DNA from 3 places in the Streptomyces sp. NPDC055103 genome. Region 1 is predicted to be linked to each of the others. Evidence: riboswitches for the same ligand, from Rfam matches in the RefSeq annotation. Region 1 holds a riboswitch; each other region holds the start of a gene.

Region 1 (3,262 bases):
AGGCGCTGCTCGGTGGCGTCGTAGCCGACGAGCTCCGGGCCGATCTGCTCGATGACGGCGAGGACGGCCTTCTCGACACCCTTGCCCAGGTAGCGGTTCGGGTCACCGTCGCGAAGCTCGATGGCCTCGAACGCACCGGTGGAGGCGCCGGACGGAACAGCAGCACGACCGGTGCTGCCGTCGTCGAGGCCGACCTCGACCTCGACCGTGGGGTTGCCTCGGGAGTCCAGGATTTCCCGGGCTACGACGACGTCGATGGACGGCACGAGCATCTCCTTTTTGGGATGTGACGCTGGATGTGACGCATGGCCGGTGCAGGGTCGCTCGGCCTTGCGACAAGAGCCTAACCGGCTCCGGGGCTGCGGCCAGCCGTGCGCCCGCCCGCTGGGACGAAAAAGGACCCAAGGGCAGGCATCTCGGGACGAAGGACCCCAGATCTACTGGACAGTAACCATGAAGTCGCCCGAGAGAGGCGCCGGTGCGGAAGTCGCCCTATAAGAGGAGGGGGCCCCGGACAAGAGGAGGGGGACCCCGGACACACGGAACCCCGGTCCGGCGCGCACGGGGGAAGGGCGCGCCGGACCGGGGTGGTCACCGCGGGAGGGTCGTAGGGGCCGGGTGAGCCGCCGGACTCACCCGAGCCGCCGGGCTCACTTGAGGTGGAGCTGCTGGCCCACGTAGATGAGGTCGGCGTCGTCGACGACGTCCTTGTTCAGCTCGAAGAGCTGGGCCCAGCCACCCTTGACGCCGTGCGCCTGGGCGATCTTGCTGAGGGTGTCGCCGGCGACGACCTTGTACTCGCCGTCGCCCTTCTTGACGACCTTGCCGGTCGGGGTGGTGACCGTCTTCTTGGTGGCGGCCTTCGGCGCGGCGGACTGCTGCGTGGCCTTCTTCGGGGCCTGGCGCTGCTCGCTGCGGGTCGTCGGCTGCTCGGTCGAGCGCTGCGACTGCTGCCGCGGCTGCTCGGTGCTCTGCTGCGGCGCGCTCTCGGCGGAGCCGCCGTCGTACGAGGCACCGGAGAGGCCGACGCCGCAGGACGGCCAGGCGCCCTTGCCCTGGCCCGCGAGGACCTTCTCGGCGATGGCGATCTGCTGGGACTTCGACGCCTGGTTGGCGGTCGAGGCGTAGGCGGTGCCGCCGTACGCGGCCCAGGTGGAGGCCGAGAACTGCAGGCCGCCGTAGTAGCCGTTGCCGGTGTTGATGGACCAGTTGCCACCGGACTCGCACTGGGCGACGCGGTCCCACTCGGAGGACGTGGCGGCCGAGGCGGTGCCCGCGGTCATCAGCGGGGCGGCGACGGCGACACCGGTGACGCCGACGAGCGTGACGACCTGGGTGGCCTTGGAGGGACGGCGGTGTTTGCCCTTGCCGGAAAACAGCATGGAGATTCTCCTCACCGACGCCTACGAGGTGAGCTGTCGGGTTCGGACCAATGAGTTGTCCGGCCGCGTGTCCTAGCACGCGACTTAACCCCTAGCCGATCGTCGGCCGTCTGCTTCAACGGCCGGGGTCGGCACTTACCTTGGGTCCCCCGCTCCTGCCTACGGCGCTTACGCGACGTTCCCATCGGCCGACGGCAGGATTCGGCGTTTCGGTCGACGGGGCCCGCGGTGGCGAGCGGTTACGACCGTAGACACAGACCCACCGGAAGTTCAAAGAGGCATATTGCGGAAATATCGCCCCTACTTGCCTTCCGGTGGGGGGTGTTTGCGCAGGTGGGAGGTGACGGGAGCAAAGTTCGCGGACGGGACACGCCAGTTGAGGCGAAGAGACCCATGTCTCACTTGCCCAGAACCGGACATACGCTCCCGAACTACCCCGCCGCCGCCTTCGAACCGACCGTCAGGTCGAGGCTCTGACCAGGGACGATGAGGTCCGGATCGGTACCCACGGTCCCGCGGTTGGCGTCGTAGAGGGCGTTCCAGCCGCCGGGGAGTTCGTTCTCCTGCGCAATCTCGGACAGGTTGTCACCGGGCTGCACGGTGTAGGCGCCCGAAGCGTCCTGACTGTCCGTTGTGCCCGGATTCTTCACCTCGTCAGCCGTCGGCGTCGCGGCAGGGTTTTCCGCCAGCTTGTCCGTCGATGAAGCGTGTCGGCCCGATTCGGCTGAAGTGTCCGCCTTGCCGGTTTCCTCCGAGGCGGCCTCGCCCCGGTGCTTGCCACCGCCGGGCGCGGCCGACGTGGCGTCACCTGTCGGCGTTCCGGGCGATACGGGCGTAAGGGACGCATCGGGCGTGGTCGGGGTGGCCGGTGCGCCCGGGGCGGTCGGCGAGACCGGGCCCGAGGGCTTGCCGGGAGTCCCCGGGGTGGCCGCGGCGCCCGGAGCGGTGGGCGTGGCCCCCGTCACCGGCGCGGTCGGGCTGACCGGCGTGGTGGGCGAGGCGGGGGCCGTCGACGCGTCACGGGACGGCTCGGCGCCCTTCGCGGCCTCGGCCGCCTTCTCGGCCTCCTCTGCGGCCTTCGCCGCGGCGGTGGCCTCCGAGGAGGTGGCCGGGACGCCCGCGGTGCGGTTCGACTCCGCGACGGGCCCCGTGGGCGCCTTCGTGGCCGCGGCCGGGCCGGGGTCGATGCCGGTGGCCGCGCCGTCGTTCCTCAGTCCGGCGATGGGCGCGCAGGTGGCCCAGTCGGTACTGCCGGCGGCGAGAGCCTTGTCGGCGATCGCGATCTGCTGGGCGCGGCTGGCCAGGTCGGGGCTGGGCGCGTACGCGAGGCCGCCGTTCCGCTCCCAGCTGTCCTGGGTGAACTGGAGGCCGCCGTACATGCCGTTGCCGAAGTTGGCGCTCCACTGGCCGCCGGACTCGCACTCGGCGACCCGGTCCCAGGTCGCGGCGTCGGCGGCGGAGGCGGAGCCGGCGGCGAGCAACGGCAGTGCCAGGGCGGATCCGGTCACTCCCGCGGCGACGACGATGGCGGGGGCCTGACGGGGTCGACGGTGTCGTCCGTTCCCGGAGCGCATACGGAGGCCTTTCGCGTGACGGCTGAGACTGCCGGGAAACGTAGCGGCATTCGAACGCTCGTCACAAGTCGATGGACCCCCGATCACGTAAAGATCACAGTCCTGACGACTCGTCAGTTCACCGCACCCGTACGGAAGGGGAGAATTCCACTGGAAGTGTGCGCAATCCGCGCATGATGAGCCCTCCGCGCCACCGGAGTTCGGCCGGATCGGCGGCAAGTCGCAGATCGGGCAGACGAGTCAGCAACGTCGCGAGCGCGGCCTGGCCCTCCAGGCGGGCGAGCGGCGCTCCCAGGCAGTAGTGGA
Region 2 (3,262 bases), on a different contig from region 1:
CCCGAGTTCACGGAGCGGACCAGCTTCGGGACCCGGACCCTCGACCCGTACTCGAAGCTCCTCGAAGCCCGGATCGTCTTCCTCGGCACCACGGTCGACGAGACCTCGGCCAACGACGCCATCGCGCAGTTCCTCTACCTCGACCACGCCTCTCCGGGCCAGGACATCTCCCTCTACATCAACTCCCCCGGCGGCTCCATCAGCGCCATGACCTCCCTCTACGACACGATGCGGACGCTCTCCTCCGACGTGGAGACCACCTGCCTGGGCCAGGCCGCCTCCACCGCGGCCGTCCTGCTCGCGGCCGGCACCCCGGGCAAGCGCCTGATCCTGCCCGGCGCCCGGGTCACCCTCCAGCAGCCGACCCTGGACGAGCCCGTCCAGGGACAGCTCAGCGACCTCGACCTCCAGGCGCGCGAGCTGCTGCGCCTGCGGGAGCTGGTCGCCGGGATGCTCGTCGAACACACCGGACAGGACCGGGAGCGGATCGACGCCGACATCGACCGCCTCACCGTCCTGGACGCCGAGGCGGCCGTCGCGTACGGCCTGGCCGACCACGTCGTCACGAGCCGGCGCGCCGCCGCCGGCGGCGCGGCCTGGTGAACCGGCCGTGCCCCCCGAGCTGCCGCCACTGCCGGCCCTGACCCGGGCCGAGGGTGAACTCGTCGACGCGTACCTCGAAGTCGTCGACCTCCTAGGGAAGATCAATCCATCCAGAGGCATGCATACCTATGGGGCGTTGCGTGCGGCCCAGGCCCTGGTGGGACGTGCGGAGGCGCTGCGCGAGGCGCTGAATCTCATGCATATGCGGGGTGAGAGCGAGGTCCACGCGGACACATTGGCGCGCGCCTTAAGGGTGTTGGACGGAGAGCGCAGGACCGGCCGCGTCACCGTCCCCCGCACTCGGGCGAGTTGACATATCCGCGTGTCGTGTCGAGGTCCGGTCGGCCGACACGGACCGCAGATTCCCTCCCCCGTTCGGCGTAGTCGACGAGTCGACATATGAAGCGGGCGAGTTGCGCAACAGGTGTACGCATTTGGCGGAATCGAACGTTCCATCGCTGGTACGCGGCTCGTAGGCCAAACCTCCGAAGATCACAAAGGCGGTCTGTCCACCCGAATGGATCAGTCGTGAGGAGCCTCACATATCGCCGTTTCAGCTCGGTTTTCGCCCATGGCGTGGGTCAAGATCCGTGTCGACGACAAGCCCCCGCCACCGCGGCGGGGCGGTCCGGGCGGACGCCGAGTCCTGCCGCTGTCCCGGACGTCTGGTCGACAGGAGTGGATCGGCAGGAGTGGAGGACCCAATCAGTACGGGATGTTCGCGCCGCTTCCGCGGCGGGGCCGTTCCTTGGGGTGAAGCCGCAGCCGCGGCCGGGCATCTTCGCCAGCCCGAACCCGACAGGTCATCCTTCGCAGGCGGCTGACGAAGGGTTGCGCATGACCGCGCAGATGCATGTCCCGTCCCTGCTGTCCCGGGCCGGAGCCGTCTCGGCTCTCACCCTCGCCGCCGTCGGCGGCACGCTGTTCGCACCAGGTGCGGCGACGGAGGCCCAGGCAGCGACGACACACGCGAACAAGGCACTGAGCGTCGCCGCGTCCAAGAAGGGCTCGCCCTACCGGTACGGATCCGCCGGACCCACCCGGTTCGACTGCTCCGGTCTGACGCTCTACGCCTACAACAAGGCGGGCAAGTCGCTGCCCCGCACCGCGCAGCAGCAGTACAACAAGACCCGGCACATCTCCTCGTCCAGCCGGCAGAAGGGGGACCTGGTCTTCTTCCACTCCGGTGGGAGGGTGTACCACGTCGGCATCTACGCCGGCAGCGGCAAGATCTGGCACTCGCCCAAGACGGGCTCCTGGGTGAAGCTCGACAAGATCTGGTCGTCGAAGGTCTACTACGGCCGCGTCCGGTGACGGAACCCGGGCGCTGACCCTTGCCGAGGGAGGGGCGCGGTGGCGCCGCCGCACCCCTCACGGCCGGGGCAGCACCCTCTCGGTGGCCCTGTGCGGCCCGGGCGTCGAGGTCGGTGTCCCCGACCCGCAGGACCCCACCCGCCGGCAGGCTCGTACTCCGGCCGAGGTCAACCCCTTTTACTGGGCGCGGCACTTCGCCGGTGGCGCCTGGCCCTCACAGGAGCTGCACGCCGGCTGAGCCGGTCGGTACGGGGGCGGGGGCCCACGGCAGCGTGATCCAGACCGTCTTGCCGCCCTCCTCGGTCGGCGTGACCGAGAGCCGGCCGCCGGCCTCCGCCGCGAGGACGCGGATGATGACCATGCCGCGCCCGTTGTCCTGCTGGACCGCCGCCGGAAGTCGGCGCGGCCAGCGGGGATGGCTGTCGGTCACGCCGATGTACAGGCGTTCCTCCCGCTCCAGCCGGAGGTCGACCGTGAAGGTGGGCGACTGCCCGAACGTGTGCTGGACGGCGTTGGTCGCCAGTTCCGAGACGATGAGCCGGATAGAGTCCGCGATCTCCGCGCCGCCGTCGAGCCCCCAGTCCCCCAGGACGTCCACGGCGAATCTGCGTGCCGTGGGAACCGAGGCGGGATCGCTCGGCAGAGTGACGGATGCTTCCTGCTGGTCTGCCATGGCGGCGCTGTCCCTTTCCCGCCGGGGACACCACCCCGGATTGCGCTTCGCGTCAGAGTGCCACCGATCGTGCCGCCCCGTACGGCCTTCCACCACGATATGTGCACATCTATCGCCCGAAGCGGTGAACTCTGCTGTCCGGAAACGCTCTTGGATGGCGGAGACGATGCCGTCAGAGGGCCGCGGGCGCGGTGCGCAGGATCGTCTCCACCGCCCCGTGCAGCTCGGCGTCCGTCAGGTCGGCGCGGGCCGTGAGCCGGAGCCGCGAGATGCCGTCCGGCACGGACGGGGGCCGGAAACACCCGACCGCCAGGCCCTGTTCGCGGCAGTCGGCCGCCCAGCGCAGCGCCGCCTCGGGCGAGGGGGCGCGCACCGAGACGACGGCAGCGTCCGGTCGCGCCGCGGTCAGTCCGGCCGCCGTGAGGAGCTCGTACAGGGTGGTGGCGACGGTCCGCGCCCGCTCGGCGAGTGCCGGTTCGGCGGCGATCAGCCGCAGGCTCGCGAGCGCGCCGCCCGCGGCGGCCGGGGCGAGCCCGGTGTCGAAGATGAAGGTGCGCGCCGCGTTCACCAGGTGCTCGACGACCCGGGCGGGTCCGAGGACGGCGCCGCCCTGGCTGCCCAGGGACTTGGAGAGGGTGAGGGTGGCGACGACGTCCTCGTCGCCCGCGAGGC
Region 3 (3,262 bases), on a different contig from region 1:
GCGGGACGAGGACGTCAGGATCCCGGCGACCGGCGCCACCCTCGCCGGACGGCTCGCTGTGCCCGACGGCGCGACCGGCATCGTCCTGTTCGCCCACGGCAGCGGCAGCAGCCGGCACAGTCCGCGCAACCGCGCGGTCGCCTCGGCCCTGAACCGGGCCGGGCTCGGGACGCTGCTGTTCGACCTGCTGACCGAGACCGAGGCGGCCGACCGGGCCCATGTCTTCGACACCCCGCTGCTCGCCGGCCGGCTGGTGAGCGCCACGGACTGGCTGGCCGGGCGGCCCGGGGGCGACGACCTGCCGCTCGGCTACTTCGGGGCGAGCACGGGCGCGGCCGCCGCGCTGTGGGCGGCGGCCGACGCCGGTTCCGGTGTCGCCGCAGTCGTGTCACGCGGTGGCAGACCGGATCTGGCGGGCGAGCACCTGGCCCGGGTGCGCGCCCCGACCCTCCTCGTGGTGGGCGGCCGGGACGAGCTGGTCCTGGACCTCAACAAGCGGGCCCAGGCGCTGCTGCGCTGCGAGAACCGGCTGACGGTCGTGCCGGGCGCCACCCACCTCTTCGAGGAGCCGGGGGCCCTGGAGGAGGTGGCGGAGCTCGCCAGGGACTGGTTCGACGAGCACTTCAGGGGTCAGTAGGCGCCGTTGACGTTGTCGATGGAGCCGTAGCGGTCGGCCGCGTAGTTGCAGGCAGCCGTGATGTTGGCGACCGGGTCGAACAGGTCCGTGGACGTGCCCGGCACGTGGTAGGCGTCGAAGGTCGGCTGGATCACCTGGAGCAGGCCCTTCGAGGGGGTGCCGGCCGCGGCGTTGGAGTCCCAGAGGTTGATGGCCTGGGGGTTGCCGGAGGACTCGCGCATTACGTTGCGGAGGATTCCGTCGTACGAGCCGGGGATGCCGCGCTGGGCCATGATGGCCAGCGACTGCCGGATCCAGCCGTCGAGGTTGTCGGCGTACTGGGCGGCGGCCGGGGCGGCCTGGACGGCGGGCGCGGCGGCGGGCGCCGCCTGCGCTGCGGAGGCGCCCGAAGCGGCGGCCGGGGCCGCGGCACGGCGCTCGGAGCGGCTCGCCCGGTCCGTCGTGGCGGTGCTCTTCTTCGGCGCGGCGGCCTGAGCGGGGGCGGCCTTCGCGGAATCCCGACGAATCGTCAGTTCGAGACCGGGGTGAATGAGTGACGGATTGTCACCCACGGCGGACTTGTTGGCCCGGTAAATCGACTTCCAGCCGCCCTGAATTCCCTTCTTCTGGGCGATCAGGGAAAGCGAGTCACCGCTCACGACGGTGTACGTACGCGCGGCGGCGGCAGCGGCGGTGGGGGCGGACGGCGCGGCGGTCGCGGTCGCGTGCTGTGCGGCGACGGGCTGCGCGGCGGTCTTCGGCGCGGACGAGATCGTCTCGGCGCCGGCGGTGGCGGGGACGATCAGCGGCAGGGCCAGGGCTGCCCCGCCCGTGCCGGCGAGTGCGAGGCCACGGGTGACCGTGCGGCGTCGGGGGCGGCGGTGCTTACCGTGTGCAGGCATGACGGTTTCCTCTCCGGCGCCTGCGGGGTGAGCTGTCGGGTTCGGACGGGAGATGTCCGGCCGCGCACACGCGGCTGCACCCCGAGCCGTTCCGGATTCCGGACCGGCGAATTCGTGGGTCCCCCGCTCCTGCCGTCGGGTGAAAGGGAGGTGTTTCGGGCGGCGGCAGGATTAGGCGTTCCGCTCGAATGGGGGTGACCGTAGGCCAGTAATGCGACGGATAACAAGGGGAGTGAATCGCTGGGGCGGGGTAAAGGATCTCTGTATTCGGCTAATTCAAGATCGACCGCGCTCGGGCATCGCCGAACTTCCGTGCACCGCACGGCTTGCGGAAGTGCCGGGACGTGGTGATCTCCGGGAAAAGTGAACCGCGTCACCCGGCGAGTAATGTCCGAATATGCGATGTAATTCCGATGGTGAATGAATGGGTGGAAATTTACCGCCATGGGGTGTTCGGTCGTGTCGAGGGTCGTGGGGCTGGCTCGCGCTAAGCGGTACCACTGTGTCCGTGGCGACAAAAGTCGCAAACAAGACATTCTTCTTGAAAGATGGAGGTACCCGACCCAGGAGCCACCCGGATGCCGACCACCGTCTCCCCGCTCAGCCCGGACACCCTCGACCGCGAGGCGGCCGCTCTCTTCGAGAGCGCCACCTGGCAGCGGATCGTCACGGACTGGACCCCCGCCCCGCCGACCCTCGCCCCACCGGTCCCGGTCCGGCCGACCCTCGCCCCACAGGTCCCGGTCCGGCCGGCCCCCGCCGGACCGGACCCCGCGCCGCAGCGACAGCCCGAGCGCGCTGACTGGCGGGCCCTCCTGACCGTGCCCGTGGACCAGCTCGTGACCGAGGCGCTCGACGCGCTCCCGCCGCCGGCCCCGGCCGAGCGCACGCTTCCCGGCCGGATCGGAGCCGTACTCCCGGACCGTCTGCACGCCTGGCGCCGGATCGGCCGTCCCGAGCTGCGCCCCTCGGTCCACCTCGGCTACGCGCGGCTGGTGCTCACGGAGTGGGGCTGGCAGAACGCCCCGTACAAACTGCGCGACGCGCGGGGAGCGCGCTGCGTCTGCGGCGCCCTCCTCGCGGCCCACCGCCTCGGCTACGGCGGCGCGGACACCATGAACGAGGCGGCCGCCTGGATCATGACCGAGCTCCGGTCGCGAGGATGGCGCGAACTGATCGGCCCGTGGAACCGGGCTCCCGGCCGCACGGCGGCCGAGGCGGTGGGCCTCCTCGACGCGACGATCCGCCGCGCCGCGCACGCCGGCCGGTGACCCGCCGGGCCGGTGACACCGTCGGCCGGTGACCCGCCGGCACCGGCCGACGTGCAAGGGGTCAGCCGGTGACGCTCGGGGACCCGGTCTCGATGTGGCCGGTGTACCGGCGCGACCAGGTCCCGTCGATGTCGGCGAGGATCGTGAAGTCGTACCAGCCGCCGTTGTAGGCCACCGCGTTGAAGAACTCCTCACGGCTGGAGTTCGCCGGGACCGTGTACGTCCACGGGCCGTCCGTGCGGTAGGCGTTCGAGCGGATCGTGAAGGTCACCGGGCCCGCCGAGGTGTTGGTCATCCGGAACCACAGCGCCGTCCGGCCCGTGCCCGCCTCGGGCGCGTACCGGGCCGCGACCTCCACGGCCTTGCCCGCCTTGGACGCGTCGCCGATGAAGCGCCGCAGGAAGCGGTTGGGGCCCATCATCGAGATGTCGTACTTCCCGGATCCCGACCCGAGCCCGATGTTGAAGTAGTCG

Evidence for each region. A riboswitch is a leader RNA that binds a small molecule or an ion and turns the genes downstream of it on or off. The one in region 1 is predicted to bind cyclic di-AMP.
Region 2: linked by a shared signal. The riboswitch ahead of ACWFR1_RS34825 (C40 family peptidase) and the one ahead of ACWFR1_RS27920 (transglycosylase family protein) in region 1 are both predicted to bind cyclic di-AMP.
Region 3: linked by a shared signal. The riboswitch ahead of ACWFR1_RS23925 (LysM peptidoglycan-binding domain-containing protein) and the one ahead of ACWFR1_RS27920 (transglycosylase family protein) in region 1 are both predicted to bind cyclic di-AMP.

What each region holds. Positions count from the first base shown of each region.
Region 1 is NZ_JBSGTX010000051.1:25,879-29,140, forward strand. It holds gene eno (phosphopyruvate hydratase) at 1-272, opposite strand, end outside; gene ACWFR1_RS27920 (transglycosylase family protein) at 651-1,382, opposite strand; cyclic di-AMP (ydaO/yuaA leader) riboswitch at 1,386-1,559, opposite strand; gene ACWFR1_RS27925 (transglycosylase family protein) at 1,814-2,890, opposite strand; gene ACWFR1_RS27930 (cytochrome P450 family protein) at 3,075-3,262, opposite strand, start outside.
Region 2 is NZ_JBSGTX010000081.1:32,267-35,528, reverse strand. It holds gene ACWFR1_RS34835 (ATP-dependent Clp protease proteolytic subunit) at 1-603, shown strand, start outside; gene ACWFR1_RS34830 (hypothetical protein) at 611-916, shown strand; cyclic di-AMP (ydaO/yuaA leader) riboswitch at 1,316-1,437, shown strand; gene ACWFR1_RS34825 (C40 family peptidase) at 1,441-1,917, shown strand; gene ACWFR1_RS34820 (ATP-binding protein) at 2,132-2,590, opposite strand; gene ACWFR1_RS34815 (8-amino-7-oxononanoate synthase) at 2,763-3,262, opposite strand, start outside.
Region 3 is NZ_JBSGTX010000039.1:57,689-60,950, reverse strand. It holds gene ACWFR1_RS23930 (alpha/beta family hydrolase) at 1-637, shown strand, start outside; gene ACWFR1_RS23925 (LysM peptidoglycan-binding domain-containing protein) at 631-1,518, opposite strand; cyclic di-AMP (ydaO/yuaA leader) riboswitch at 1,524-1,696, opposite strand; gene ACWFR1_RS23920 (DUF6197 family protein) at 2,097-2,789, shown strand; gene ACWFR1_RS23915 (phosphocholine-specific phospholipase C) at 2,851-3,262, opposite strand, start outside.